DNA from 3 places in the Qiania dongpingensis genome. Region 3 is predicted to be linked to each of the others. Evidence: predicted binding sites of a transcription regulator. Region 3 holds the regulator's gene; each other region holds the start of a gene.
The links. Region 3 encodes HrcA, which represses chaperone genes, less so after heat shock. Its sites were predicted from a motif close to TGTTAGCACTCNNNNNNNNNGAGTGCTAACA; they were not measured.
Positions count from the first base shown of each region.

Region 1: a site for HrcA is predicted at 5,965-5,995, ahead of htpG (molecular chaperone HtpG). Genes of this name have one in related genera too.
Region 2: a site for HrcA is predicted at 3,838-3,868, ahead of H9Q78_RS00025 (co-chaperone GroES). Genes of this name have one in related genera too.

Region 1 is NZ_CP060634.1:834,044-844,271, reverse strand. It holds gene H9Q78_RS03910 (polysaccharide deacetylase family protein) at 1-1,444, shown strand, start outside; partial or broken gene H9Q78_RS14570 (GatB/YqeY domain-containing protein) at 1,534-1,614, shown strand; gene H9Q78_RS03900 (cysteine hydrolase family protein) at 1,632-2,159, shown strand; gene H9Q78_RS03895 (hypothetical protein) at 2,199-2,903, opposite strand; gene H9Q78_RS03890 (hypothetical protein) at 2,896-3,525, opposite strand; gene H9Q78_RS14475 (hypothetical protein) at 3,676-3,810, shown strand; gene htpG (molecular chaperone HtpG) at 3,859-5,859, opposite strand; gene H9Q78_RS03880 (DUF5721 family protein) at 6,042-6,539, opposite strand; gene H9Q78_RS03875 (M18 family aminopeptidase) at 6,663-7,982, shown strand; gene H9Q78_RS03870 (DegV family protein) at 8,129-8,974, shown strand; gene H9Q78_RS03865 (hypothetical protein) at 9,063-9,245, opposite strand; gene H9Q78_RS03860 (ABC transporter permease) at 9,307-10,107, opposite strand; gene H9Q78_RS03855 (ABC transporter ATP-binding protein) at 10,100-10,228, opposite strand, start outside.
Region 2 is NZ_CP060634.1:289-10,516, forward strand. It holds gene pdxR (MocR-like pyridoxine biosynthesis transcription factor PdxR) at 1-1,440, shown strand, start outside; gene H9Q78_RS00010 (DUF4179 domain-containing protein) at 1,429-2,616, opposite strand; gene H9Q78_RS00015 (sigma-70 family RNA polymerase sigma factor) at 2,606-3,145, opposite strand; gene H9Q78_RS00020 (hypothetical protein) at 3,291-3,551, opposite strand; gene H9Q78_RS00025 (co-chaperone GroES) at 3,889-4,161, shown strand; gene groL (chaperonin GroEL) at 4,191-5,813, shown strand; gene guaB (IMP dehydrogenase) at 6,017-7,471, shown strand; gene H9Q78_RS00040 (hypothetical protein) at 7,608-7,940, opposite strand; gene H9Q78_RS00045 (DUF5050 domain-containing protein) at 8,175-9,908, shown strand; gene H9Q78_RS00050 (diaminopimelate decarboxylase) at 9,990-10,228, shown strand, end outside.
Region 3 is NZ_CP060634.1:937,577-947,804, reverse strand. It holds gene hemW (radical SAM family heme chaperone HemW) at 1-856, shown strand, start outside; gene H9Q78_RS04465 (hypothetical protein) at 1,231-1,452, opposite strand; gene hrcA (heat-inducible transcriptional repressor HrcA) at 1,963-3,009, shown strand; gene grpE (nucleotide exchange factor GrpE) at 3,061-3,687, shown strand; gene dnaK (molecular chaperone DnaK) at 3,738-5,606, shown strand; gene dnaJ (molecular chaperone DnaJ) at 5,723-6,874, shown strand; gene H9Q78_RS04440 (hypothetical protein) at 6,971-7,300, shown strand; gene H9Q78_RS04435 (hypothetical protein) at 7,487-7,846, opposite strand; gene H9Q78_RS04430 (Na+/H+ antiporter NhaC family protein) at 8,050-9,342, shown strand; gene H9Q78_RS04425 (dihydroorotase) at 9,459-10,228, shown strand, end outside.

The sequences.
Region 1 (10,228 bases), 100 kb from region 3:
GCTTCTGGTTTTAGTCGTGTGTATCGCTATTAAAGTCCTTCATAAGGGTTCCGTGAACGTGGAAGGGGCCCCGGTATCCAATGCCGGCGGGGAGACAGGAGACGGTGCGAAGCTGTCGGAAAAGAATTTCCAGTTTACGATGGCGGCCGACAAGCAGGAGGTCGGAAGTGCTCAGGAGATAAAAGAAATCGCTGACTATGAGGGGTATGCGGTCCGTTACCCGGTGATTGGAAATGAGGCCATGGATGCAGGCATCCGCCAGCGGGCGGAAGATATTGTCTCTGTATTTAAGGCGGAGGTTACGGGCTGCAAGACAGAGAAGGCCGTCAGGATGATTATGCAGGCGGATTATGAATCCTATAAGACGAAGGAAGAGCTGGTTTCCGTCAAGTTCGATATTCATAAGGAGCTTCCCCTGGCTTCAGCGGCAGGAGACAGCGTTGAGACTTATACTTATAACGTGTCCGACGGAGCAGAGGTAGCGCTGTCAGACCTATTAAAAGAAGGCTTTCTGGATCTGCTGGCAGAGAAGACAAAATCATTTGCAGAGGGACAGACGGGAAAGGTCATAGAGACAGCCGTGGCCCCTGAGCTTTCAAATTTCAAATATTATACCTGGAATGAGGATGGCCTCACTCTTTATTTTCCCGGAGGAAGTTTGGTGGAAGGAGTGAACGATATTCTGTCGTTTACGGTTCCCATGGAAGATTTAAAGGATTTCCTGACCAGGAATCTGGCAGACGGCATGGAAGGCGGCCAGGAGGTGCAGGGCCCCGTTTCCGGAGGAAAGGTGGATCCCAATAAGCCGATGGTGTGCCTGACCTTTGACGACGGGCCGAAATCCTCGACGACGCCGGAGCTTCTGGATCTTTTGGAGGCGAATGATGCCAGGGCTACTTTCTTTGTGGTGGGCAGTATGCTGGAGCACGAAGGGGCCGAAGATATCATCAGGCGGGAGCTGGAGCTGGGATGCCAGGTGGGCAACCACACGCTGGATCATCAGAATCTGAAAAATATCTCGGACGAAGAAATCACGCAGCAGATTGAAGGAGTCAACGATATCCTGGCCGGCTGGGGCCTTCCCAAGTGCAGTACGGTGCGCCCTCCTTATGGCGGTTACAATAACCATGTGCTGGGTTATGTCCAATATCCGCTGGCCCGGTGGGATGTGGACACGGAGGACTGGAAGACGCGGGACGCGGCGGCCACCATCAATAACGTGCTCTATGACGAAAAGCTGAAAGCGGAGGATGGGGACATTATTTTGATGCACGATATCCATCCGGAGACCATCGAAGCCTGTAAGACCATCATACCGGAGCTGAAGGCGAGAGGCTTCCAGCTGGTGACGATGGAGGAAATGTTTGAGGCAAGGGGGATTGCTTTTGAGCCTGGAAAGGCGTATTATTCCTCAGGGTTCATAAAGGACGATTTCGGTTCTTGATTTTAAGGCCGTCTCATACGGTGCGGAAACGCCGTATGCGGCGGCTTTTATCATTGTAACTGGTCTGGAAAAAACAGATTCTCTGTGGTATCATGAAAGAGCTGATGCCGAAGGTGAAAGGCAGGGCGGACGGCAAGCTTGTCAATGAGATTGTATCCAGTTTATTCTGACGAATGGAGGAAGCCATATGAGCAGGGCGCTTATTGTAGTGGATATGCAGAAGGACTTTATAGAAGGAGCGCTGGGGACAAAGGAGGCGAAAGTCATTGTCCCCAGAGTTAAAGAAAAAATACGAGGTTTTGATGGAATTGTTTTAGCTACAATGGATACGCACGGAACGGACTATAAAAACACCCAGGAAGGGCGGAAACTCCCGGTCGCACATTGTATAAAAGGAAGCGGCGGATGGGAGCTTGAGCCGGAGATTGATTTATTACTGAAAGAAAAACAGGCCAGGATTTTTGAAAAGTCATCCTTTGGGTCCGTAGAACTCGCACAGTATCTGGCGGAGATAAATGAAAAAGAACCGCTGGAGGAGATTGAGCTGGTAGGTCTGTGTACGGATATCTGTGTGATATCCAATGCCATGCTCATCAAGGCTTTTCTTCCGGAAGTGCCTGTCCTGGCAGACAGCGGCTGCTGCGCCGGCGTGACGCCGGAAAGCCATATCAACGCGCTGGAAGCTATGAAAATGTGTCAGATAACAGTGGAATAATAAAGTGCCGGAAGATTGCTCTTCCGGCACGTTTTGTTTTTATCTCCGCCCCAGCATATCCGCCATTTTCCGAATCATATCAATTCGGGACTGTTCCCCCGGCTTCATCCGGCTTTTTAAGACATTGAGTATCAGATCTGTCTCTGAGTCATTGAACTGCATCCCCATGGAATTGGCGTTCTTATTGGCAGCCATCAGAAAGGGCAGCAGAGAGTCCATAGACTGGCTGCCGGATTGGGAGACCAGTTCGGATAAAAAGGCCAGCTTTTTTAAATCCATATTTTTCAAGGAGGGGTCATTTTTCCAGCTGTCGTTTCCGGAGTTACTTTGCCCTGTCAAAGGCGTGCCTCCCGGATTTCCAGTGTTCCCGGTATTTTGTCCGGCAGTACCGGAATTTTGACCTGCTGTGCCGGCATTCTGAGAAGGGGCGCCGATATTCTGATTGGGGGCGCCGGTATTCTGATTGGGAGTGCCGGTATTCTGCGGTGAGCCGCCCGGATTCTGCGGTGAGCTGCCCAGATTCTGAAAGTTATTGCCCGGATTCTGAAAGTTATTGCCTGGATTCTGGTAGCTATTCCCTTGGTCCTGGAAGTTATTCCCTTGGTTTTGATAGCTTCCGGCCGGATTCTGGTAATTGTTCCCCGGATTCTGATTCTGTCCGGCGTCTCCGTTCACGGGGGACATGTTTCGCCCTCTATTTCCGTTCATGCCGTTGTTATACATTCCGTTTTGAAAGTTATTCATTATGATGTGGCTCCTTTCCTGGTGCATTGTTGAGAGAATGGAACATAGCGCTGTAAGAATCGAAAAGGGCCTGCTGACTGGAGCTCAAAGAGCCGCGGATAAAGCTTCGGAAGTCATCATCGGCTTCAGATGAAGAAGGCCCGGACGGTGAGTCTGGATCCAGGGAAGCGGCTGACAGCGTGGCCTTTTCTTCTTCCTCCGCGGCAGGCTGTCCGGATACTACGGTGAACGGAGCCGGTTCTTCCCGGGTCTGGCCTGCAGGTTCAGCGGCCGCTCCGCCTTGAGGCATCTGATCATATAAGGAGGACAGCTGGATGATGTAATTCAGCCGGTCGAAGGCTTTCTTCTGCTCCGGACTGCCATAATCTTTTATTTCATTTAATACGTCAAAGAATCCTTTTTTGGGAGCGCCTTCAGAGGCGGAGCAGATGCTTAAGGCATCGGCTGCTTCAGGAGAAGAAAACAAGTTCACGGTATTTTTAAGCTCCTGGAATTTTACGAGCACGGACAGAAGACGTTTCTGTGAGGCAGGAAAATAAGCCAGGGCCGCTTTCAGCATCTGGAGGTTGTAGCCGCTGGTCATTTTGTCCAGTTCGGTTGCTTTGAAGCTATCTTGTTCCAAAATGGCACCTCGTAGGTTTGTTCCCTTTACTTTATGCGGAGGAGGGGTTGACCTATGCAGGCAAGAGGAAAAACGAAATTGGAAAATTCGGCATATGATATTATGAGCGGTTTCTGAGGAACCACTATTATGTGTAAGGAGACGCTTTATATGAAAACCAGACTTATCATTGATGAAGATTCAGTATATGAGATAGATGAGGAATGTGACGAAGCACAAAAAGAAAGGGAGAGAAAACGGCAGGAAAAAAAGAACCGGGAGAACAGAAATCACAGACATCATTAATAAACTGCCGCCGGATGGTATCGGCCATCCGGCGGCAGCATTTCGTTTTTATTCAGCCAGCTTTAACATTACGTCATTGGTACGGGCAATAAATTTGCTCATGCGCTCCGGAGAGAGGCTTCCATGGCTTAAAAGAGCCAGGTCATACAGCTGCTCGCAGAATATGGAGGTATCTTCACTGTCCTCGTGCTCCAGTACATAAGTCACGAGAGGATGATTCGCGTTCAGCACCAGACTTTCAGAAGCGCCGAACATATCCATGTTCATATCTCCCATACTGTACATTTTCATCATATCCTGCATCCGGCGGCTGTCCTCGGACGAAGTGACAACAGAAGCAATGGATGAATTTTTAAGCTTTTCCACCTTGACTTCCAGCTTGTCATCGCCGAGAGCTTTCCGGAAGGTCTCCGTCAGCTTGTCGGTCATCTTGCTCAGGGATTCTTTTTCTTCCTCCCCGGTCTCTTCCTTGAATGCGCTGTCCAGATCCGTATCGATTCTCAGGAAATGCACGTTTTCATTTTTCTGTTCCACATGGCTAATAAAAGGAGAGTCAATGGTGTGGGTCAGAATGACCGCGTCAATACCGGCTTCCTTGAACATGTTGATATATTGGCTCTGCGCTTTCTCATCGGTCACATAGAAGACCGTATTTTCGTGAGCTTCTTTGTTTTCTTCCAGGCATTCTGCCAGGGTCAGATACCGGCCCTCCAGGTTCTTGAACAGGATACAGTCTTTTATCTTGTCCTCAAATTTTTCATCCCGGATATAACCGAATTTAATGAAGGGACTCAGATCGTCCCAGTATTTTTCATAATTCTCCTTCTCGACCTTATACATGCCGGTCAGCTTGTCCGCTACCTTCTTGGTGATGTAGTCAGAAATCTTTTTGACGAAGCCGTCGTTCTGCAAAGCGCTCCTGGAGACATTTAGAGGAAGATCGGGGCAGTCGATCACACCTTTTAACAGCATCAGGAATTCAGGGATGACTTCCTTGATATTGTCCGCAACAAATACCTGGCTGTTGTAAAGCTTGATGGTTCCCTCAATGCTCTCATACTGGGAGCCGATTTTCGGGAAGTAAAGAATGCCTTTTAAATTGAACGGATAGTCCATATTCAGATGAATCCAGAATAAAGGCTCCTTATAGTCGTTGAATACGGTACGGTAAAATTTCTTGTATTCTTCATCGGTACATTCATTGGGATGCTTCGTCCAGAGAGGATGAACATCGTTCAGAGGAACAGGACGCTTGTTGATCTTGGCAAGTTCCTTCCGGGGAGAAATCTCTACGATTTCTTTTTCTCCGTTCTCATTTTCCCGTTCTTCTGTCTTGGCTTCTTCAATGGTGGTCTCCACCACTACATCCTTTTCCGTCACCTCGCTCACATCAATGGTCTCGTATTCCTGAGGGGCGTTCGCCTTGTTCAGGAAAATGTTTACAGGCATGAAGGAGCAGTATTTCTCGATGACTTCGCGGGCTTTATATTCGTTGGCAAATTCCAGGCTGTCTTCGTTGAGATACAAGGTGATCTCTGTTCCGAAATCTTCCTTGCTCCCTTCAGCCATGGCGAATTCCTGGCCTCCGTCCGATTCCCAGTGGACGGCAGGAGCGTCGGCACGATAGGATTTTGTATCGATGCTTACCTTGTCCGCGACCATGAAGGAGGAATAGAAGCCCAGGCCAAAATGTCCAATGATCTGATCCTCGTTCGTCTTGTCCTTATATTTCTCCAGGAAATCCTTAGCTCCGGAAAAAGCAATCTGGTTGATGTACTCGTCCAGCTCTTCAAAGGTCATTCCAATGCCGTTGTCCTTGAAGGAGATGGTCTTTTCGTCGGGATCTACCGTGACCTGGATTTTAAATTCGGTATCCTCCGGAATCTCAAACTCGCCCATCACATCCAGCTTTTTCAACTTGGTGATGGCGTCGCAGCCGTTGGAGATCAGCTCACGGTAAAAAATATCGTGGTCACTGTAAAGCCATTTCTTTATGATCGGAAATATGTTTTCACTGTTAATGGATAAATTGCCCTGTTTCTCTGGCATATCAATCACACCTTTCTTTTTTCTTTGTGGGTTTGAAAAGACGAAACAGTCTTTTTTGATTTCTTTGGTATATTGTAATACGCGAGATTATAAAAGTCAAGAAAAAATTAGCACTCATTAGACACGAGTGCTAGCAATTCGCTTTTGTTTTCCGATTTTTGCTGAAATAAGGGAGAAAGGCTCTAATTTTCTTCCCAGAATATTTCCTTAGATCTGAAGTAGCGCCTTATCATGTCATCCCATGCCCGATCCAGAGACTTATCGGGGGTAAAAAAAGAGAGGGAGACGCCGGTCACACATTGAAGTGTTCCCTGATCGTAGCGGACATTCAGAAACAGACCGCTGACCTGTTCCGCCGAGATAGACAGGCCGGTTTCCGACAACAGCTTTTCTGTATTGGAGCGGGACAGCACGAAGACGACTTTAAAGTGCTCCGGCAGCCGCCTGCCCTTGACGACCTGGTAGCACAAAGGCTTAAGAAGCGGCCAGCGGGCGAAATCGTGCTGTTCCATTTCTTCCCATTCTGCGTCAGTGAAATAATCGCGGTGGAGAGAACCGTCCAGAGAAACGGTAATGCTTGTAGTGAAGGAAGCCTGAGATACCAAAAATGAATCAAAGGTGTCCTGAAGAAACAGCTTGGATGTGAAATCCTTTTTGTCTGGTATGTTTAACGCTATCATGAGAACCTCCTAATACGTTCAGTATAGGAGAAAATCCGGAAAAAGGGAAGTCTTTCTTTAAAAATGTGGTATACTGGAAAAGAAAGACAGAATCTGAAATGAATGCAGGAGGAGGAAAGAAGAATGGCGGACAGACAGAACCTGGAAAGCAGAGTGCCTGAGGGGCTCTTAAGATATATCGAGCGGGGGATATCGCCGTATCATGTGGTGGAGGCCGCGGCAGAAGAGCTTGAACGAGACGGGTATCAGGAGCTGGGACTGTGGGACAGCTGGTCTCTGGATAAGGGAGGGAAATATTATGTGAAAGCCCACGGCTCTTCCATGTTCGCGTTCCGCATAAATCCTGGCTTTGGGCGCCTTCAGAGCTTTCGGATCGCGGCGGCCCATACAGACTGGCCCTGCATGCGTATAAAAACGGCTCCGGATATGTCCCAGGATACTTATGCGAAGGTCAATGTGGAAACGTATGGAGGCCCTATCTTAAATACTTGGCTTGACAGACCTCTTTCCGTGGCCGGAAGGGTGACGCTCAAAGGAAACGGCTGCTTCAGCCCCGAGACCCGTCTGATGGATTTCGGACGCCCTGTGTTCACGATTCCCAACCTGGCCATTCATATGAACCGGGAAGTGAATAAAGGTGTGGAGTTAAATAAGCAGAAGGATATGCTCCCGATGGCCGGACAGGCTGCGTCGGATGTGCTGAATAAAGGAGGATTTTTTCTGAATGCTCTGGCGGGAGAGCTTGACGCAGCTCCGGAAGATATTTTATTTTATGAACTTTCTGTTTATAACTGCGATAAGCCGGATATCCTTGGAATGAACGGTGAGTTTCTCTCAGCGCCCAGACTGGATAACCTGACCTCAGTAAGTGCTTGCGTGGATGGGCTGCTCGCAGGGACAGAGAGAGGAAGCGGCGTGGATATGGCCGTGTTTTTTGACCATGAGGAGATTGGCAGCAAGACGAAGCAGGGGGCCGGTTCTTCTCTTCTTGCGCTGGTGATGGAAAAAATCTGCCGTTCTTTCGGTTACAGCGGTGAGGACTGTATCAACTGTCTGCTGAAAAGCTTTCTGCTTTCAGTGGATGTGGCTCATGGAAAGCATCCGAATCAGCCGGATAAGAGCGACGTGACGAATCCGGTATTTCTAAACGGAGGCGTGGCTTTAAAGGCGGAGAGCAATCAGAAATATGCCACGGACGGAGAAGCTGTCGGCGTAGTCAGAAGCATTTGTGATAAAAATCATATACCGCTCCAGCTTTTTGCCAACCGCTCTGATGTGGGAAGCGGCAGTACCCTGGGCTCCATCGCATCCTCTTTTGCGGTGATGAATACGGCGGATATCGGCATCCCTTTGCTGGCTATGCATTCCGCCAGGGAAGTGATGGGAGTTAAGGACCAGGAAGCTCTTTCTGATCTTATGAGATGCTTTTGGCAGGAGCAGTAATCGGGAAAGCTTTGGAAATTAGATAAAAAAGATTACATTCTCCCTTTTCAAAGCGCGTATTCTGTGCTATCATAAATGGTAATGAAAACTACATAGAGTGGTAAATGCTCCACAAAAAAGTAGTAAGGCAGTACAGGAGGGAAAATATGGATTACAAGATAGTAGTGGACAGCTGCTGTGATTTGACAAAGGAATTGAAAGCAGACCGTCATTTTCAGGTGGTTCCGCTGACATTGCAGGTGGGGGATACCTATATTACCGATGATGAGAGCTTTGACCAGGCAAAGTATCTGGAACTGGTCCGCACAACTCCGGATTGTCCGAAGACAGCATGTCCGTCTCCGGAGGCTTTTAAAAAAGCCTATGACTGCGATGCAGAAGCCATTTTTGTGGTGACATTGTCTCAGCATCTGAGCGGCACATATAACAGTGCGGTCCTCGGTAGAAGTCTTTATATAGAAGAAAAGGGTGAAAAGAAGATAGCCGTGTTCAGCTCGGATTCGGCGTCCATAGGAGAAGCCCGGATCGCCGTAAAGATTCAGGAGATGGCGGAGGCGGGAGAATCCTTTGAGAAGATAGTAAAGGAAGTGTCCGAGTTTCGGGATAATATGAAAACCTATTTTGTCCTGGAGACGCTGGACTTTTTGAAGAAAAACGGGAGGCTGACCGGATTGCAGGCTTTGTTTGCCACAGTCTTAAATATCAAGCCGGTCATGGGAGCCGATAAAGGTGTGATCATTAAGCTGGATCAGGCGCGGGGCATAGACAAGGCGCTCGCCAAGATGGCCCAGTGGGTTGCAAAGGAAGCGAAGGACGCGAAGGACGCGGAGAATAAGGTGCTGTCTATTTCCCATACGAACTGTCCGGAACGGGCAAAAAAAGTAAAGGAACTGATCTGCAGTCTGATAAAGGTAAAGGATGTTTATATTGTGGATACAGCCGGCGTCAGCACGACATATGCAGGGGACGGCGGAGTGATCATAGCATTGTGACAGTTTCACGGTTTTACGGTCAAAACAAGCCGCGGGGTATATCTGAGGATACGCTCCGCGGCTTAACTGTTATATAAAAACAATTTACTCATTGTTCGACGTTCTTAAGTGCCAGATATCCGATCACACATACAAACGCGATCAGAAGAAGAATCCATTTTATGGGAGTCACCCAAGAGGGCAGCGAATAACGGTCTTTTACAGCGTCTAATATAAACTCCACAAGAATGGATACAAAACCAATGTTCAGGACTAATTTACTTTTTTTCATCTTATGTGCCTCCCAAGTTCGATTTATCTATTATATAGCGGCCGGAAGCGGCTGTCAATCTTCAATGACGCTTGACGTACCGCTTTTCCAGCATCCCGATGATGCGGTAAAGGCCCATGGAGATAATGCAGAGGATGACGATGCTCATCATTACGATATCCATCTTGAACACTTGGCTGCCATAGATGATCAGATAACCCAGGCCCTTGTCCGCCGCCAGAAATTCCCCGATGATGACGCCTACGAGGCAGAGGCCGATGTTGACCTTCATGTTATTGATGATAAGCGGAACAGCGCTGGGAACAAGTACCTTTTTTAAGACATCCCTCTTTCTGCCGCCCAGAGTGTAGATGAGCTTGATCTTATCCTGGTCGACGCTTCGAAAGCCCGTGTGGAGTGTCATGATGGAGCCAAAAACGGCCACGGAAATGGCCGCCACGACGATAGTTTTCACATTGTTGCCCAGCCATACGATGAGTACGGGGGCGAGTGCTGATTTCGGAAGACTGTTGAGCATTACCAGGTACGGTTCCAGAAGCTCCGACAAGGTAGGGCTCAGCCAGAGCAGCATAGCGGCCAGGAGGCCGATGGCCATGACCAGGAAAAAGCTGCCGATGGTTTCTGCCAGTGTCACTCCGATATGGCGAAAAATACTGAAATCTTCTGTCATTTGGATGAAACAGGTTATCATGCGGGATGGACTGCTGAATATAAAATCATTCAAAAGGCCGATGCGGGCGGTGAGCTCCCAGGCGCCGATGAACAGGATAAATAAAAGAATCTGTCCGATGAGAACGAGGCGTTTGTGACGGGAGCGCGCCCTCAGGTAGGCCACTTGGGCTTTGGAGAGGGAATTATCCATTGGATTTGAGCTCCTTCCATATTTCTTCAAAATAGCCGCTGAACTGAGGAGAGCTTCGTCTCTTTAAGGGAGAATCATAGACCTCGTCAAAGTGCAGAGGCAGAATTTTTTTGATGCGGGC
Region 2 (10,228 bases), 940 kb from region 3:
TATGAACTGACTATTCCCTTAAGTGAATCGGAGGACAGACCTCTTTACGAACAGATATATGTGTATATAAAAAGACAGATCAAACAGGGTAACCTGCCGGCAAGGACGAAGCTTCCCTCTACGAGGAAGCTGGCGGAGCATCTGGGAGTCAGCAGAAGTACCACGCAGATGGCCTATGACCAGCTTCTTTCTGAAGGCTATCTGGAAGCGGAGCCGTACCGGGGATACTATGTGTCAGAACTGGAAGCTTTGTTCGACCTGGGCGGACAGTCAGTTCCGGGCGAGGAGAGACAACAGGAGAAAGATAAGAAGTGGATTTATGACTTTTCCCTGCGGGGAATTGACTTGGAGAGTTTTCCATATGGAATCTGGAGACGGTTATCCAGGAATATATTAAACGGAGATAATAAAGAACTGTTTTCCGCGGGAGATAATAAAGGAGATTTTAAGCTCAGGCAGGCAATCTGTACGTATCTATACGGGGCAAGAGGGGTGACCTGCCGGCCGGAACAGTTGATTGTCGGAGCAGGGAACGAATATCTCCTCATGCTTTTGAACCAGCTGTTTGGAAATCAGAATGTGATCGCCATGGAGACGCCCACCTACCGTCAGGCATACCGGGTATTTGACCGACTGGGACATCTTGTGGTTCCAGTGGAGATGGACGAGAGCGGGATGGATATCAGGAAGCTGTCTGTGTCAGATGCGGATATTGCCTATGTGATGCCGTCCCATCAGTTTCCGACGGGAATTGTCATGCCCATCCGCAGACGCATGGAGCTTTTGTCATGGGCAGCGGAAAAGGAAGGACGGTATATCATCGAGGATGACTATGACAGTGAATTTCGCTATCGGGGAAAGCCGATTCCTTCCCTGCAGAGCGCGGATACGGCCGGACGCGTTATTTACTTCGGCACGTTTTCGAGGGCGGTCGCTCCTGCTATCCGTGTGAGCTATATGATGCTTCCGATGCCTCTTTTGGAACAATATGAAAGGACCTGCAGCTTTTATGCCTCCACAGTGTCCAGGATCGATCAGAGGATTCTGGCGGAATTTATTGAAGATGGTTATTATGAGCGGCATCTGAACAAGATGAGGGGGATTTACAAAGCGAAGCATGATGCCCTCCTCGCGGCACTTTTGCCTTTGGCAAAGGAATATTCCATTGGCGGAGAACACGCCGGAATTCATATTTTGTTAAAAAGTATGCGGGGGGTTCCGGAGGAGCGTCTGGTCTCCCTGGCGGAGGAAGCCGGAGTGAGGGTTTACGGGCTGTCAGAATTTGGTATCGGAGAGGGAAACTCATCGCAGGAAATTCAGAAAGACAGATCTGGGACCGTGCTGCTGGGCTACGCAAATCTTAGCAGGAAGGAAATAGAAAAAGGCGCGGATTTGCTTTGCCGCGCCTTTAGAATGGCTGATGCCGATTTACGGCCATGAAATATCCAGAGAAAGGGAGGTAAGTGCCTGAGACGCGGCGGCTTCCTCATTTGTCGTTTTACATGCGTCGATCCAGTCCTCCAGATGATAGAATCTCAGCTGGGTGGGACGTTTACCTTCCAGTGGGAAGCAGGCACTGTTCATTGAGCTTGAATTATCCCCGCATTGTATGACATTTCCATCCTGGTCAAATAAAGACAGGCCGCTCATACAAGCTCCTTCATTTTCGAAAGCTTCATAATCCGGAAGAAAAATAGCTTTGATCTGGTATGGAGAAATATATACGGTTGATATACCATACACAGTCTGTTCGGGATTCAGATCATCATATATCTGAAGCTCTGTGACATCAGCGTTAAAAGAAAAGCTTACCTCCCAGCTGCCCTTTACCCACATGGAAGCGCCGATAGGATTGGATTCTACAATGACCGGATTTTTATTAATGTCAGCGAAATCGGCGCCGATGGTATTCAGGCGGATGGTCAAATTATGGGAACCGTCTGATCCGATTATGGAATCTGGCAGGTTTATCTTTAACATTCCGCTGAAATTGTGTTCATCCGGTTGTTCGATATGGAAGGACGTGTTTCCGAGCTCTCCGTCTCCGCCAGCTTCTTCCGCGTCGATCAGGGCCGATCCGGAAAGGTAGACATGTGCGGGAATCGGGCTGCCTGTCTCATCATAGAAAAATCCCATGGGTTCTTCTGAGAAAAAAGACAGGGAAAGGAAGACAGAAATACCATCGCAGTATACCTCGGAAGCAGTCAAGGTGATTCCTTGATCTGTGACCGTATAGAGTTCCGACGGGGAAGCATCCGATTCAGCGATTGCTGCTGAAGTATTGGTCTGTGTCACAGTATCTGCTTCGCTTTCCGCGGGAGTGGTGCTTTTTGTGGGCGTCAATACCTGAGCCCGGTCAGAATAATCACCGGGATAGGCAAAGTCATCCTGTAAATCTGAGAATAGGCTTCCGACAAAGGGGAGTTTGGCGGCAAGCGACGGATTACTGACGCAAAAAAGAATGGCGATGATAAATGCGGCAGCAGTGGATCCGATGCCCATCCAGATTCTCTTTCGGATTTTTTTCCGCCGTTCATTTTTTAATTTGTCCAGACTGGATTTTACGGTTGCTTCCAGTTTCGGGGATATGGGAATCTTATCTAATTTAAGTGGCATAAATATAATCCTCCTTTAAAAAATTTCGGAGTTCTCTTCTCGCACGGCTTAAATAAGCCTTGACGGAACCTTCCGGTATATTCATGGCATAGGCAATCTCATTCACAGTCAAGTCATTGAAATATTTCAGAATGATCACAGTCCGGTGCTTTTCGGGCAGCAGATCAATCGCATCATATAGATCCCATTTTTCTTCTGGAGAAATTCCAGGAGAAGAAGAGACAGCCTGAAAGGTATCTGCGGAAGCCAGAGGCAGCAATTTGTGAAAAGTGTCCATGGCACAGTGTATCAGAATCCTTGTCAGCCAGGTTTTGAAGAATTCCGGTTTTTTCAATGTATGGATAGACTGAAATCCTTTCAAGATACAGTCGCCCACCACGTCCAGGGCAAGATCCTCCTTTTTTACATATAAAAAAGCTGTGCGGTACAGATAATCCTGATAATCAGTGATCAGGGTGCCATAGGCATCGATATTTCCACGGACGGCCCGCTTGACCAGCGACAGCGTATCAGCTTGTGAATTTTCCATGGCATGCCCTCCTTATATTGGTCAGTTGTGAATTCAGATGGTCCATCTGTCTATTAGACAGAGAATACAGGGAAAAGGTTACCAGGAAATGAAAAAAGGGCCATCCATAAACCATTGGTTTATGAGGTCCTTTTTTTGGCTGCCGTCAGTCTTCTTTTTCTTCCTGGCTTTCGTTTTCTTTTGCTTCTTCGCTGTCTTCTTCTTTTGAACCGTGGGAGAGAGGGACGTAATTCCTTGAAAGAGTATCCTTGCCGCAGTCATCGCAGCAGCAGAAATCATCTTCCTCAAAATCACCGTTCTCAGAATCTTTTATGGCGCTGTTTTTTACAAGCTTTGTAATGAGGATGGCCGCGCCGCCGGCTATGGCGGAAACCGCCAGAACCTTTCCTAAAATGCCTTTACGCATGGCACAAACTCCTTTCTATTATAGAGAAAATAATTTTGTATTATTGTAATCCTTTTTTGGCCGGATGAAAAGGGCTATTTCCATTTCTTTATAGAAAATTTCGTTTTGATGGATTCTGGCGAATCGGAAAGTCCCAAAAACAGAGAAGATATTGATAAAATTATAGAAAAAACAAAATAGGTGAAGAAAACAAGAGAAAAGTGGAGATAATAGAGAAAAATTCACTGAATTAGCCGGTAAACGGATGTTGCATTTTGACCTTAAATTATATAATATAATACCAGTCGGTTAGCACTCGATTAGAGTGAGTGCTAATAATTAGATAGGAGGAATCGTAATGAAATTAGTACCTTTAGGCGACAGAGTCGTATTAAAACAGGTTGAAGCTGAAGAAACCACAAAGTCAGGAATCGTGCTGCCCGGAGCGGCAAAGGAAAAACCCCAGCAGGCAGAAGTGATTGCTGTGGGTCCCGGAACCGAAGAAGTAAAAATGGAAGTTGCCGTAGGCGACAAAGTCATCTATTCCAAGTATGCCGGAACGGAAGTTAAGTTGGGAGAAGATGAGTATATCGTAGTGAAACAGAACGACATTTTGGCAATTGTAAAGTAATATAACAGCGAAAAGGAGATTGAGAAGCTATGGCAAAGGAAATCAAATATGGTGCTGAAGCAAGAGCAGCACTGGAATCTGGCGTGAATCAGCTGGCAGATACAGTAAGAGTGACATTGGGACCGAAGGGAAGGAATGTCGTTCTGGATAAATCCTTCGGAACTCCCCTGATTACCAATGACGGCGTGACTATCGCGAAAGAAATTGAATTGGCGGACGCATTTGAGAATATGGGCGCACAGCTCATCAAGGAAGTAGCTTCCAAGACGAACGATGTGGCCGGAGACGGTACAACGACTGCTACAGTATTGGCTCAGGCCATGGTACATGAGGGTGTAAAGAACCTGGCGGCAGGTGCAAACCCCATTATCTTAAGAAAAGGTATGAAAAAAGCGACCGATAAGGCTGTGGAAGCGATTGCTGAAATGAGTGAGCCCATCAGCGGCAAGAACCAGATCGCAAGAGTCGCGGCGATTTCTGCCGGCGAGGATAGCGTAGGCGAGATGGTAGCTGACGCTATGGAGAAAGTCTCCAAGGACGGCGTTATCACCATTGAAGAATCAAAGACCATGAAAACAGAGCTGGATCTCGTCGAAGGTATGCAGTTCGACAGAGGCTATATATCAGCTTATATGTGCACAGATATGGAAAAAATGTGTGCAGAGCTTGACAATCCTTACGTATTGATCACTGATAAGAAGATCAGCAATATTCAGGAGATCCTTCCTCTTCTGGAGCAAATCGTGCAGAGCGGTTCCAAGCTGCTGATCATCGCAGAGGATATCGAGGGTGAGGCTCTGACCACTTTGATCGTAAATAAACTGAGAGGAACTTTCAGTGTTGTAGGAGTAAAGGCTCCCGGTTATGGCGACAGAAGGAAAGAAATGCTCAAGGATATCGCTATCCTGACGGGCGGCACCGTGATCTCCGAAGAAGTCGGATTGGATTTGAAGGAAGCTACCATCGATCAGCTGGGCCGTGCGAAATCTGTAAAGGTTCAGAAGGAAAGTACAATCATCGTGGACGGCGAAGGCAAGAGTGAAGATATCAAAGCCAGAATCGGCCAGATTAAGTCTCAGATTGAGGAGACAACTTCAGAGTTTGATAAAGAAAAATTACAGGAGCGCCTTGCCAAATTATCCGGCGGCGTGGCAGTCATCCGCGTTGGAGCGGCTACCGAGACTGAGATGAAAGAAGCGAAGCTGCGTATGGAAGATGCTCTTGCGGCTACCAAGGCGGCTGTGGAAGAAGGCATCATAGCAGGCGGCGGTTCTGCATATATTCATGCTGCAAAAGAAGTTGAAAAGATGGTAAGCACTATGGATGGTGACGAGAAGACAGGTGCTAAGATTGTACTGAAGGCTCTGGAAGCTCCCCTGTATCACATTGCTGCCAATGCAGGACTGGAAGGCTCTGTAATCGTAAATAAAGTAAAAGAGGCGGCAGTAGGCCATGGCTTTGACGCTTTGAAGGAAGAATATGTAGAAATGATTCCTGCCGGCATTGTGGATCCTGCCAAGGTTACGAGAAGCGCCCTGCAGAATGCCACAAGCGTTGCAGCTACGCTGCTGACTACAGAGTCTGTAGTAGCAAACATCAAAGAAGACGCTCCGGCAATGCCCGCAGGCGCTCCCGGAATGGGAATGATGTAATTGTTCAGTTGGAAATCCAACGAAACATCAGGATTTTAAGTGATAAATGCAGGGGGACCGGTCTATTTCAGACCGGTCCTTTTTTGTATGAAAAGATTGCAAAACCTTGTCGAATTTGTTTGACACCGGCGGACATTTTTGGTAGAGTATTATATTAAATAAGATGAGCTTTTGAGCATGTGAGGAAGAAAGGAGAAATAAACATGGGCAAAATAATCGGTGAGGGAATTACCTTTGATGATGTGCTGCTGGTACCGGCATATTCCGAGGTAACACCGAATCAGGTGGATTTATCGACCCATCTGACTAAGAAAATCAAATTGAACATTCCGATGATGAGTGCCGGGATGGACACAGTTACAGAGCACAGGATGGCGATTGCTATGGCAAGACAGGGAGGTATCGGCATTATCCATAAGAATATGTCGGTGGAGGCCCAGGCCGAAGAAGTGGACAAGGTTAAACGCTCTGAGAATGGTGTCATCACCGACCCTTTTTATTTATCTCCTGAACATACACTGGCGGATGCCAATGAGCTGATGGGCAAGTTCCGGATCTCCGGCGTCCCCATTACAGAAGGGCGCAGGCTGGTAGGCATCATAACAAATCGTGACCTTAAGTTTGAGACGGATTTTACGAAGAAGATTAAAGATTCTATGACTTCGGAGGGGCTGATTACCGCACCTGAGGGAATCACGCTGGAAGAGGCGAAAAAGATTTTGGCGAAGGCCAGAAAAGAGAAGCTTCCCATCGTGGATAAGGATTTCAATCTGAAGGGCCTGATCACCATCAAGGATATAGAAAAACAGATAAAATATCCGCAGTCCGCGAAGGATGATCAGGGACGTCTGCTGTGCGGAGCTGCTGTTGGAATCACAGCGAACCTTCTGGAGCGTGTCGGAGCACTGGTCAAGGCAAAGGTTGATTGTGTGGTAGTGGATTCTGCCCATGGACATTCCGCCAATATTCTCAATGCCGTCCGTGATATCAAGGCGAATTATCCGGAGCTCCAGGTCGTGGCCGGAAATGTGGCTACAGGTGCGGCGACCAGGGCTTTGATCGAGGCTGGAGTGGATGCGGTAAAGGTGGGAATCGGACCTGGATCCATCTGCACGACCAGAGTGGTCGCCGGCATTGGCGTACCTCAGATTACAGCTATTATGGAATGTTATGCGGTAGCGAAGGAGTTTGGGATTCCAATCGTGGCGGACGGAGGCATCAAGTACTCTGGAGATATGACAAAGGCCATCGCCGCAGGCGGAAGTGTCTGTATGATGGGCAGCATTTTTGCCGGCTGTGACGAAAGCCCCGGAACATTTGAACTGTTCCAGGGAAGAAAATATAAAGTATATCGTGGTATGGGTTCCATTGCGGCGATGGAAAACGGGAGTAAGGACCGGTATTTCCAGACGGGTGCGAAAAAGCTTGTGCCGGAAGGCGTGGAAGGACGAGTGGCCTATAAGGGAACGGTAGAAGACACAGTGTTCCAGCTGATAGGCGGCATCCGATCCGGAATGGGCTACTGCGGAGCGAAGGATATTCCTTCTTTGATGGAAAAAGCGGAATTTGTGAAGATTTCGGCCGCATCCCTGAAAGAGAGCCATCCCCATGATATTCATATTACCAAAGAGGCGCCCAATTACAGCGTGGACGAATAACGGGATAGGACCGCTGCCGGATATCACCGGCAGCGGTTTTTTAGATGATACCCAAGGGCATCCCTTAATTCATGCCCTGTGGGCGGGCGCACTTCGTGCGGCAAGGTATGATAAAAAACACTTTTTGGAAACATTTTTAGAAAGCTCCGATTAAGCTCCAGTTGGGCACCGGCAGAAATTCCGGACCGTCACGATTCCGGTTCGCTGGCGATGCAGGGGCCGCTTTATCCCCGCTCCGGCAGTACCGCTCACATGTCGACGGAAAATCTGGATGATTTTTCGTCTCCGGTTCGTTCAGAAATGGAATCGGATTTTCCATTTCTGCCTCCCTCCGCCTGGGGAACACCGGCCGCTGCCCTGCGGCGCTCACCTTTAGGCCGGCCCGGAATCTTTCTGCCGGTTTTCTTTCTGCCGCATTGTTAAAGATGGGCGCCATGTCCCAAATTCCAGAAAAGGATTGGATATCCACACGGCCCGCGCGCCTTATGGCAGCGGGCTACGATAGATCGTCCCAATGGCTTTTAAAACGAATGGGAGTTTATTTCGGTGCGGGAAGAAGACAAGAGGAAGGATCCGCATCCAGCGAGCCGCCTGGATGGAATCGGATTTCCTCTTGCCTTGTAAGCCAGATTAAGAAAACTTGTTTGAAAGATATTCAAAGGTACACCCAAAATTTTTTTATGATAAAACTGGGAGAAGAGATATGAAAAAGAAAAGAGGCATTATTATCGCCCTTGTGTGTGTGATCATCGCAGCGGCAGCAGGCAGCCTTTGTCTTCTTATTTATATGAATAAGGAGAAAAAGACGGGGTATGAGAAGTGGATGGAAGCGGGGAAGAAGGATTTGGCGGAAGGAAATTATGAGGAGGCCATATCTTCTTTTAAGCAGGCAATCGAAATGGAGCCAGAATATACAGATGCTTACATAGGGTTTGCGGACGCATCTCTTGGCGCGGATTTTTCCTATTGGAAAGAAGCGGTTAGAACAATTTGCGATGGTATTCAAAGAACAAATAATTCTGTATTGGTGAAAAAAGCGCTGGAGATTGGGCAGAAGCGTTCGGATGAGACAGAAAAACGGGAAGTTTTGGATATGGTAAAGACGGTCTATCCGGAACTGCCAGAGAAGACCATTGAAGATTATTGGAATGATGAAAAACAGGAAACAGCAGAGGAAAATGGAGAGAGCACTGTAGACGAGACAAAAGAAAATTCTGAACAAGAAACAGGGAATGTGACCGGAGCGGGAAATTTGGCTGGAAATATAAATAACGGCGGATACGTGGTCGAGAATGAAACCTACGTAGTATACAGCTATGAGAATGCCCTTTGGCGTATGAATCAGGATGGGAGCGGCAGAGTGAAGCTTTTTGACGGAAGCTGTTCTTCTCTGAACCTGTGGGAGAATCAGATCTATTTTCTGGCGGAAGAAGAAAAGACTGGAGAATATGACAGGCCGTATAAGACGCGGACACCGTACCGTGTTGGATTGGATGGAGACGGACTGACCGCAATCGGTGTGCCGGCCGATGAGGGCAATGCGGTCATGAGCTTTTCGGATTATTATATGGATGAGTATACGGCTGGAGCCGGCTACCGGGGATTCACTGTATATGACGGATATCTTTACTATATAGGAAGAAACGGGAGAGAAGGGACTTATACCTGCGCCAATCTGAACAGCAATGGCGACCAGACGGCGACGGTGACCTATCATGACAATGCTTCCCTCTACCGAATGGATCTGGACGGAGGAAATGTGATGGAGCTGGCGGAGAATTTGGGGAACGCTTCTCCTCAAATGTGCATTTCAGATGGAAAGCTCTATTATACAGTCAGCTATTACAACTGCTTCTTCGGACCTTATAATTTTACCAAATTTTACCGGGCTTCTTTGGACGGTACCATGGCGGAAGAGCTGCCGGTACATCGGGAAAATAATGCGCCGTTTACAAGCGATTACGGCAGTTATACGGAATATGTGCTGGGAATCCAGGTTTCGGACGGAAAGCTGTATCTTTCCTGCGGGGACAGTGAGGGGGAATTCCCGGATTCCAGATTCCATGTGTATGATGCCTCCAAGGAGACTTTTGGAGATAAGCTGCTGGAAGAAAGAAGCTGGGTCGGAACTGTCGCTTCGGACGGAAAGCTGTATGCCGCCACGGGCGGAAGAGTCTGGGGGGAAAATGGGGCACCTCTTACTAACCGGGCCATGGCAGTCTGCGGAGTCAATGGTCAGGCGGAGAAGCTCCTGAAGGTGTTTGATGAAGCCGCGTACGGGGGAGACAGCTATTTTAATGAGATTTTTTATGAGATCAACGTGACAGAGGATTGGGTATATTACCGGATGAAGAGCGGACAGAACAGTCTGAAAAAGCAGGAGCTGGGCAGAATATCCAAAGATGGGACAAAGCAGGAGTTTCTGTATGGAAACTAATGGCAGGCGTCCGGTTGACAATTAAGAAGAGCTATAGTATGCTTTGTTTGACTTATGAGAAACGAAAGGAGCAGCGCTTACATGAAAAAGGAACCTTTTGTAACACTGGAACAGTTGAAAGAAATCGACAAGAGTTATCCGACTCCTTATCATTTGTATGATGAGAAGGGAATAAGGGAGAATGTCATGCGGGTGAAGAAAGCATTTGCCTGGAACAAAGGCTTTCGTGAGTACTTTGCGGTGAAAGCCACTCCAAATCCCTTTTTGATAAATATTTTAAAAGAGTATGGCTGCGGCTGTGACTGCTCTTCATTGACAGA
Region 3 (10,228 bases):
GGGACTGCAGTCATCGAACGACAGAGAGCTGTCACTTTTAGGGAGAATCCATTCGTTTGATATGTTTCTGGAAAGCTACCGTATGGTTCGCGATGCCGGGTTTTCCAACGTGAATGTGGATCTGATGGCGGCTCTGCCGGGACAGACGGAGGAGAGCTTCCGAAAGAGCCTTGAGGCTGTGGCAGAGCTTTTACCGGTCCCTCCGGAGCACATTTCCGTATACAGCCTGATCATAGAGGAGGGGACTCCTTTCTATGCCGCTTACCACGAGCAGGCGGAAGCCAGGGCGGCCGGGGAATCAGATACCGGACTGCTTCCATCAGAAGAGGCGGAGAGAAACATGTATTACATGGCCCGCAGTTTATTAAAGGAGCGGGGATATGACCGCTATGAGATTTCTAATTTCGCCCGTTTGGGATATGAGTGCCGTCATAATATCGGTTATTGGACTGGGGTCTCCTACTTGGGTTTTGGCATATCTGCTTCTTCTTATATGGAAGGAAAACGTTTCATCAATTGTGAGGACCGTAAAGTATATACGGAGGCCATGGCGGAACTGGAAAAGAACCGGGATATCGAGCCGGCTCTGAGGACGGTCCGCAGAGAGGAAGAGATCGTCACCAAGGACCGGGCGATGGAGGAATTCATGTTTTTGGGACTTCGGATGATGTGCGGAGTTTCCGAGAAAAGATTTATGGAACGGTTTGGAGTGTCCATGAGAGAAATATATGGACCGATCTTGGAAAAGATGGAGCGGAATGGATTGATGGAATGGGACGGAATACGGGCGTCATGGAAGCTGACCGATGCCGGAATCGACGTGAGCAATTATGTGCTCGCAGATTTTCTGCTGTGAAAAGAGATGGAAAAAAGTATGCGGGAAAGGGTCGAGGCTTTCCCGCGTGAGAGTTGGTGGGGTAAAAGAGGTTGGCAATATCTTTTACAAGTATTATCATACTTGTGGAAATGAAAGAGTTCCATCAATATTTTGGCTGAAATTATAACAATCCTGCGGCCGGGCGTATCAAGTCTCCCCATTGTGGGAAAAGATACGCCGCTTTCTTTATAGAGAATCGGATGTCTTAGGGAATAATACAAATTACTTTTTGGAATCATTTTTAGTCAGCTCCGACTAAGCTCCGATAGAATACCGGCAGAAGTTCCGGGCCGTCACGATTTCGGCTCGCTGGCGATGCAGGGGCCGCTTTATCCCCGCTTCAGGAGTACCGCTCACATGTCGGCGGGTAATCCGGATGATTTCCCGCCTCCGGTTCGCTCAGAAACGAAATCGGTATTTTTCGTTTCTGCCTCCCTCCGCCTGGGGAACACCAGCCTCTGCCCTGCGGCGCTCACCTTTAGGCCGGCCCGGAATCTTTCTGCCGGTATTCTTTCTGCCGCACCTTTTCGGACGACTTCCGCTCCCTTGATTCCAGAAAAGGATCGGATATCCACACGGCCCGCGCGCCTTACGGCAACGGGCTGCGGTTGTCCGCCCCAATAGCTTTTGAGGCAAACGGAAGATACATTGGTGCGGGAGGAGGAGCGGGAGGAACAATCGGATTCCATCGTAAAGCGAGCGCCGCAAAGGCGTTAGCAAAATTTTCTCGGACGCAGGGAGGCAAAAATCGCATATCATGCGGATTTTTGTTGGAATCTGACATGGAAAAATTAAGGTTTATCCATGTCAGTTGGAAAGGACCGACTGGAGACCGTAAAAATTCTGGTTACGGCTGCCAGCGAGCCGCCTGGATGGAATCGGATTTCCTCCTGTCTCATCTGGCTATGGAGAAAAGTTTGTTTAAAAGGTATCATTTAAGAGACCACTGGCAATTTGCCTATTATGAAGGAAATGTGAATTTCTAAAAAAGATGTTGACAAAGTGAAATGGTAGTGCTATCTTATTGTTATGAATATTAGCACTCTATCAAGTTGAGTGCTAACAAGAGATGGGAGGCGTGAGGGATGGAATTGGATGAACGGAAGAAAAAGATTCTGAATGCCATCATCCGCAACTACCAGGAGACCGGCGAACCGGTCGGCTCACGCACTATTTCCAAATATTCAGATTTGCAGCTGAGTTCGGCCACTATCCGGAATGAAATGGCGGATTTGGAGGAACTGGGACTCATTGTTCAGCCCCATACTTCGGCGGGCAGGATTCCTACAGACAGAGGCTATCGCCTTTATGTGGATCAGATGCTCGGAGATGCCTTGCATGAGCCGGAGCACGAAGTAGCCGGAACACAAGATTTCCTCGTGGAACGTATGGACAGGATGGAGCAGGTCCTGAAGCAAATGGCAAAGCTTATGGCAGCCAATACGAATTATGCTTCTTTGATCTCGGCTCCGAGGTATAACCGGAACAAGGTGAAATTCATTCAGCTGTCCCGGGTGGAAGAGCATAAGATTCTGGCTGTTATTGTGGTAGAGGGAAACATCATAAAGAATTCTATTTTTGATGTGGATGAGGTTGTAACAGAGGAAGACCTCTTTTCCCTGAATCTGATGCTGAATACCAATCTGAATGGACTGACCATAGAAGAGATCAATCTGGGAATAATTACAAAATTAAAAGAACAGGCAGGTACTCATACTGATGTAGTAGGGAAGGTCCTCGACGCAGTTGCGGAAGCCATCCGGGTGGATGAGGAAGACCTTCAGATATATACCAGCGGCGCCACCAATATTTTCAAATATCCGGAGCTATCAGACAGCAGCAAGGCGAGGGAGATCATCCAGGTATTTGAAGAGAAGGAACAGCTCACCAATCTTCTTACAGATAAGCTGAACGAGGACGGGAAGCAGGGCATACAGGTCTATATCGGAAATGAAACGCCGGTGCAGAGCATGAAGGACTGCAGTGTGGTCACAGCCACATATGACTTGGGAGAAGGCCTGCAGGGGACCATCGGTATTGTGGGACCGAAGCGGATGGATTATGAAAAAGTCGTTTCCACGCTTCATACGGTTATGAGCCAATTGGATACCATGTTCAAAAAAGAGGAATAGAAAGGCGGAATCAACGTGTCGGATACAGATAAGAACTATACAGAAGAAATGATGGAAGATTTGGAATCAGATTCAGCGGAGGATACTCTGGAAGAAGCGGTTCTGAATTGTGACGGAGAAGGCAGCCAAAGGCAGGAAGCCGGGAGCGGAGAGACGCAGGCAGGCGGGCAGGAAAAAGAAGCCGGAGAAGAAAAAGAAGAGCCGGAGAAAAAGGGATTTTTCAAAAAGAAAGAAAAGAAAGATAAAAAAGATGTTCAGATAGAAGAATTGAATGACAGGCTGAAGCGTTCCATGGCGGAATTTGAAAATTTCCGGAAAAGGACGGAAAAAGAGAAAGCGGCCATGTATGAGATCGGAGCCAAAAGCGTGATTGAGAAGATCCTTCCCGTGGTGGATAATTTCGAGCGTGGTATGGCGACGCTTAGTGAAAAAGAAGCCCAGACTCCTTTTGCAGAGGGGATGGATAAAATATATAAGCAGCTTCTTACGACCCTTGAGTCTATGGATGTGAAGGCCATAGATGCGGTAGGGCAGGAGTTCAACCCGGATTTCCACAATGCCGTGATGCATGTGGAGGATGAGGAGAGCGGTGAGAATATCATCGTTGAAGAATTCCAGAAGGGCTATCTATACCGGGACAGCGTGGTTCGCCACAGCATGGTAAAGGTGGCAAATTAAGTCACAGAAACAGAAGTTTACACATTTTGAGAATATAGGAGGAAATTATTATGGGAAAAATCATAGGCATTGACTTAGGTACAACAAATTCATGCGTAGCAGTTATGGAAGGCGGAAAGCCTGTAGTTATCGCGAATACAGAGGGCGTGAGGACAACTCCTTCTGTCGTGGCTTTTACGAAAAATGGTGAAAGACTGGTAGGTGAGCCGGCAAAACGTCAGGCGGTCACCAACTCCGAGCGGACTATCTCTTCCATTAAAAGACATATGGGAACCGATTATAAGGTAGATATCGACGGAAAGAAATATTCTCCTCAGGAGATTTCCGCGATGATTCTTCAGAAGCTGAAGGCCGACGCAGAGAGCTATCTGGGTGAAAAGGTGACGGAAGCTGTCATCACTGTTCCCGCTTATTTCAATGACGCACAGCGTCAGGCAACTAAGGACGCGGGCAAAATCGCCGGCCTGGATGTGAAGAGAATCATCAATGAGCCGACGGCGGCAGCTCTGGCCTACGGACTTGACAATGAAAAAGAACAGAAGATCATGGTATACGATCTGGGCGGCGGTACCTTCGACGTATCCATCATCGAGATTGGCGACGGCGTGATCGAGGTTTTGGCAACCTCCGGTGACAACCGTCTGGGCGGCGACGACTTTGACGCAAAGGTCACCGACTATATGATCGCAGAATTCAAGAGGACGGAGGGCGTCGACCTGTCAAATGACAAGATGGCTCTTCAGAGACTGAAAGAAGCGGCTGAAAAGGCGAAAAAGGAACTGTCCTCCGCTACGACTACGAACATCAACCTTCCCTTCATCACTGCGACCAGTGAAGGACCGAAGCATTTCGATATGAATCTGACCCGGGCAAAATTTGACGAACTGACCCATGACCTGGTGGAGAGAACGGCAGTGCCCGTACAGAATGCCCTGAGGGATGCAGGACTGTCTGCTTCCGATTTGGGAAAAGTGCTTTTAGTCGGCGGTTCCACTCGTGTGCCTGCCGTACAGGACAGAGTAAAACTCCTGACCGGCAAAGAGCCTTCCAAGAACCTGAATCCTGATGAATGTGTGGCAATCGGCGCTTCCATCCAGGGCGGCAAGCTGGCAGGCGACGCAGGCGCAGGCGATATCCTCCTTCTGGATGTCACACCTCTTTCCCTGTCCATCGAGACCATGGGAGGCATAGCTACACGGCTGATCGAGCGGAATACTACTATTCCGACAAAGCACAGCCAGGTGTTCTCCACCGCTGCGGATAATCAGACCGCTGTGGACATCAACGTACTTCAGGGTGAGAGACAGTTTGCAAAGGACAACAAGAGTCTCGGTCAGTTCCGCTTAGACGGGATTCCGCCTGCAAGAAGAGGTGTGCCGCAGATTGAAGTTACCTTTGATATTGACGCCAACGGTATCGTAAATGTATCCGCCAAGGATCTTGGTACCGGAAAAGAGCAGCACATCACAATCACAGCCGGCTCCAATATGTCGGAAGACGATATTGACAAAGCGGTGAAAGAGGCGGCTGAGTTCGAGGCACAGGATAAGAAACGGAAAGAATCCATCGATGCAAGGAATGAAGCGGATTCTCTGGTGTTCCAGACAGAGAAAGCGCTGGAGGAAGCCGGCAGCAAGCTGGATGCTTCCGAAAAAGCTGCGGTGGAAGAGGACTTGAAAGCGCTGAAGGCAGTGGTCGATGCTACGGCAAACGGAGAAATCTCCGATGCACAGCTGGATGAGCTGAAAGCTGGAAAAGAAAAGCTGATGAACAGCGCGCAGGCACTCTTTGCTAAGATGTATGAGCAGGCTCAGGGGGCGGCTGGCGCACAGGGCGCAGGCCCTGACATGGGCGCCGGAGCCGGCGGAGCAGGCCAGGCAGACGATGATGTGGTAGATGCGGATTATAAAGAAGTTTGATCCCCCTCCCTTTTTCCTATGATTCAGGGCGGCCCCTTCCGGGGCCTGCCTTGAATCTTTTGGCGTATTCAAGGACAATAGAAAACAGGGGAGAACAGAGAGAAAGGTGAAGAGAAGTGGCTGAGAATAAGAGAGATTATTATGAGGTTCTGGGCGTTCCCAAAGATGCCGACGATGCGGCGCTTAAGAAGGCATACCGGGCCCTTGCCAAGAAATATCATCCCGACACCAATCAGGGGAATGCAGACGCAGAGGCGAAATTTAAGGAAGCTTCTGAGGCATATGCCGTGCTGAGCGATCCAGAAAAACGGCGCCAGTATGACCAGTTTGGCCATGCGGCTTTTGAAAACGGAGCAGGCGGGGCAGGAGGCTTCGGCGGATTTGATTTCAGCGGCGCGGATATGGGCGACATTTTCGGCGATATTTTCGGCGATTTGTTCGGAGGCGGCAGAAGCCGCGGCCGCGCGGGCAACGAACCCATGCGCGGAGCCAATCTGCGGACCAGTATCCGGATTACATTTGAGGAAGCGCTGTTTGGCTGTGAACGGGAAATTGAGCTGACGACTAAAGATGAATGTAAGGATTGCCATGGTACCGGGGCCAAACCGGGCACGAAGCCGGAAACCTGCCCGAAATGCAACGGGAAAGGCCAGGTGGTCTATACACAGCAGTCCATGTTTGGCATGGTGAGGAACGTGCAGACGTGTCCCGAGTGCGGAGGCACGGGGAAGATCATCAAGGAGAAGTGTCCTACCTGCAGAGGGACAGGAAACACCAGCTCAAAGAAACGGATCGCGGTCTCCATTCCTGCCGGTATTGACAATGGACAGAGTGTCCGCATCCGGGGAAAAGGAGAGCTTGGCGTAAACGGCGGAGAGCGTGGAGATCTGCTGGTGGAGGTCGTGGTCTCCAATCATCCCATCTTCAAACGGCAGGATACCAGCATCTATTCAACGGTTCCGATTTCCTTTGCCCAGGCGGCTTTGGGCGGCGAGATAAAGATCAAGACCGTGGATGGAGAGGTCCTTTATAATGTGTCGCCCGGAACGCAGACGGATACGAAGATCCGGCTGAAAGGAAAAGGCGTGCCTTATCTGCGGAACAAGAATGTCAGAGGCGATCACTATGTGACTTTGGTGGTGAAGGTGCCGGAGAAGCTGACAAAGGAGCAGAAGGAGGCTCTTCAGAAGTTCCAGGAGACAATGGGAGAGGCTGGAGAAGCAAATCCTGCAGAAGAGAAGCATAAAAAGAAGGGTTTTTTTAAATAATATATTTTGAACAGCTTTTCTCATCGGATGGTTTCCTTTTTGGGAAAAATGTGTTATGCTAGGGAATAGAAAATTATTAGATTGCGGGATGAGAAAATGGATAAAAAACAGGCAAAGAAAGTGATTTTGCGCAGGCTTCTCGGCGTATTTGTACTCCTTATCGCGTGTGTGGCGGGCGGTATGCTCATGTCGGGCCCCAGGCGTTCTCAGGCCTCAGCCCTGGGCGGACAAGCGGAGATCCAGGAGGCGGAAGCGCTCCCGGCAGTTTCATCCGGGGATACCGATGGCGAGAGCGATCCGTTTATTTATTACTTTATGATTGCCCTGATTATCTTTGTAGTGATCGTCGGAGCAGTGATTGCTGTGGTCAGTACCATTTCATCCGTATCGGCAGCCATTGCCGATGAGGACGGAGAAGAGGACTGAAAGCGGAAAACGGCTGATATTAAAGGGTTGTCGTGAAATGTGTGAAATTTTGCGGCGGCCCTTTTTTCTTATCTCGTAGTTGACAGGCCCTCCAAAGATTGAGGGGAATGGGAGTTTGAGGTGGGCTTGCCCGCTTTGATTATATGATACAAAACACTTTTTGGAATCATTTTTAGTAAGCTTCGATCAAGCCACAGTTAACACCGGCAGAAGTTCCGGGCCGTCACGATTTCGGTTCGCTGGCGATGCAGGGACCGCTTTATCCCCGCTCCAGGAGTACCGTTCACATGTCGGCATGAAATCTTGATGATTTCCCGTCTCCGGTTCGCTCAGAAACGGAATCGGTATTTCCGTTTCTGCCTCCCTCCGCCTGGGGAACACCGGCCGCTGCCCTGCGGCGCTCACCTTTAGGCCGGTCCGGAATTTTTCTGCCGGTATCCTGTCTGCCGCACCGTTTCGAATGATTTCCGTTCCCTTGATTCCAAAAAAGTATTGGATATCCACACGGCCCGCGCGCACCGCAGCGGGCTGCAGTGTCCGCTCCAATGGTTTTCAAAACACGCGGAAGCCTTATCTCGGTGCGGAAAGAGGAGCAGGAGGAATAATCTGATTCATAAGACAAATTTATTTTAAAAGTATTCAAAGGTATACCCAAGGGCATCCCTTAATTCATGCCCTCCGGGCAGACGCACTTCGTGCGTCAAGGTATAATAGGAAATACTATAAAGTGAACGAGCGAGGAGTATGAAATGGAAAAAGTGAGAGAAAAGGGAAATATCTGGGGGCTGTTACCCATCGGCGTATTTTTGGTCCTGTTTCTGGGGGTGGGTTTAATAAGCGGTGATTTCTATGCGATGCCGGCCATTGTGGCGTTTCTGATCGCTCTCTTGGTAGCTTTCGTACAGAACAGGAAGCTGCCGTTTTCCGAGAAGCTCAAGGTGATAGCAAAAGGAGTGGGAGATGAGAACATCATCACCATGTGCCTGATCTTTTTGGCGGCCGGAGCGTTTTCAGGCGCGGTAAAAGCAGCGGGCGGGGCGGACAGTACAGTCGCCCTGGGCCTTTATATCCTTCCGCCTAAGATTGCTGTGGCAGGGCTCATGCTGATCGGGTGCTTTATGTCGATTTCCATGGGCACCAGCATGGGAACCATAGGAGCGCTGGCTCCCATAGCTGTGGGAATCAGCCAGAAGACAGGATTTTCCATGGCCATTTGTATCGGGGCGGTCGTCAGCGGAGCCATGTTCGGCGACAATCTGTCCATGATCTCCGACACCACTATTGCAGCGGTCCGGACCCAGGGCTGTGAGATGAGGGACAAGTTCAGGGAGAATTTTCTGCTGGTCCTTCCAGCGGCACTGATCTCTCTGGCCATATATGTGCTCATCAGCCGGAATACTTCGTTTCAGGTGACTCTGGAGGGGAGCTTTAATCTCTGGCAGGTGCTTCCCTATATTGTTGTGCTGATCGGAGCGCTGGCAGGAGTCAATGTATTTTTGGTGCTGATAGGAGGCACGGTCCTTTCTCTGATCGCGGGAGTAGGTACCGGGACGATCGCGCTGTCCCAGATGTTCTCTGTGATGGGAGAAGGCGTGACTTCCATGTATGATATCACCGTCATTTCCATCATCGTGGCCTGCATTGTTTCCCTGGTGAAGAAAAATGGAGGGATTACCTGTATCTTGAATCTGATCCATAAAAGGATTCATGGAAAAAAGGGCGGAGAGCTGGGAATCGCTGTTCTGTCGGTACTGGTGGATATGGCGACGGCCAACAATACTGTGGCCATTGTGATCGCAGGGCCGATCGCAAAGGAAATCAGCACGGATTATGGGATTTCGCCCAGGCGGACAGCTTCGCTGCTGGATATCTTTGCTTCTGTGACCCAGGGACTGATTCCCTACGGTGCACAGCTTTTGCTGGCGGCGGGGCAGACGGGACTGTCGCCTCTTCAGATTATTCCTTACACATTTTATCCGGTGATCATGGGCGTGACTGTCGTCATCTTTATCATGCTGAGAAAGCAGAAGCAGACAGAATAAATGGCTTTCCGGCATGGAGGCCGTCGGGCGATAAAACTGGACGAACGAAAAAGCTTATGCTAGAATAGATACGACAGGCACGCATATAAGAGAACAGGAAAGAAAGGCGTGGATTCATGAAATTATTGATAAAGAACGGACATGTGATTGACCCGGATACCGGGAAAGACGGGATATTTGATGTGCTGACGGAGGATGGGAAGATTCTCCGGGTAGCGCAGGATATTGAAGAAGAGGCCGGAAGAGTCGTGAATGCGGAAGGCTTCTATGTGATGCCGGGGATCATCGATCTGCATGTGCATCTTCGCGATCCGGGGCTGGAATATAAGGAAACACTTCATACCGGCGGTTTGGCGGCTGCCAGGGGAGGCGTCACTACCATGTGCGCCATGCCCAATACCATACCGGTCACAGACAGCCCCGAGATGATCAGGAGCCAGACACTGCGGGCGGCGGCAGAGTGCCCGGTACACGTTTCCTTCATTGGTGCGGTGACAAAGGGGCAGCAGGGCACGGAGATCACGGATATCGCCGGGATGAAGAAAGAAGGTATGGCTTTTATCAGCGAGGACGGCAAATCGGTGATGGACGCGGGGCTGTACCGGGATGCCATGAAAACGGCGGCCCGCGAGGGAGTTACGGTACTGGCGCACTGCGAGGATAAGAACATGGTGGCCGGCGGAGTGATGAATGAGTGCGAAAAGTCCAGAAAAATGGGACTTCCCGGCATCACAAACGGGGTAGAGGATGTGATAGTTGCAAGGGACATCCTGATTGCAAAGGAGACAGGGGCTAAGCTGCATCTTTGCCACTGCTCTACAAAAGACAGCGTGGAGATGATCCGGCTCGCCAAGGAAGCGGGCCTTCCGGTGACGGCAGAGGTATG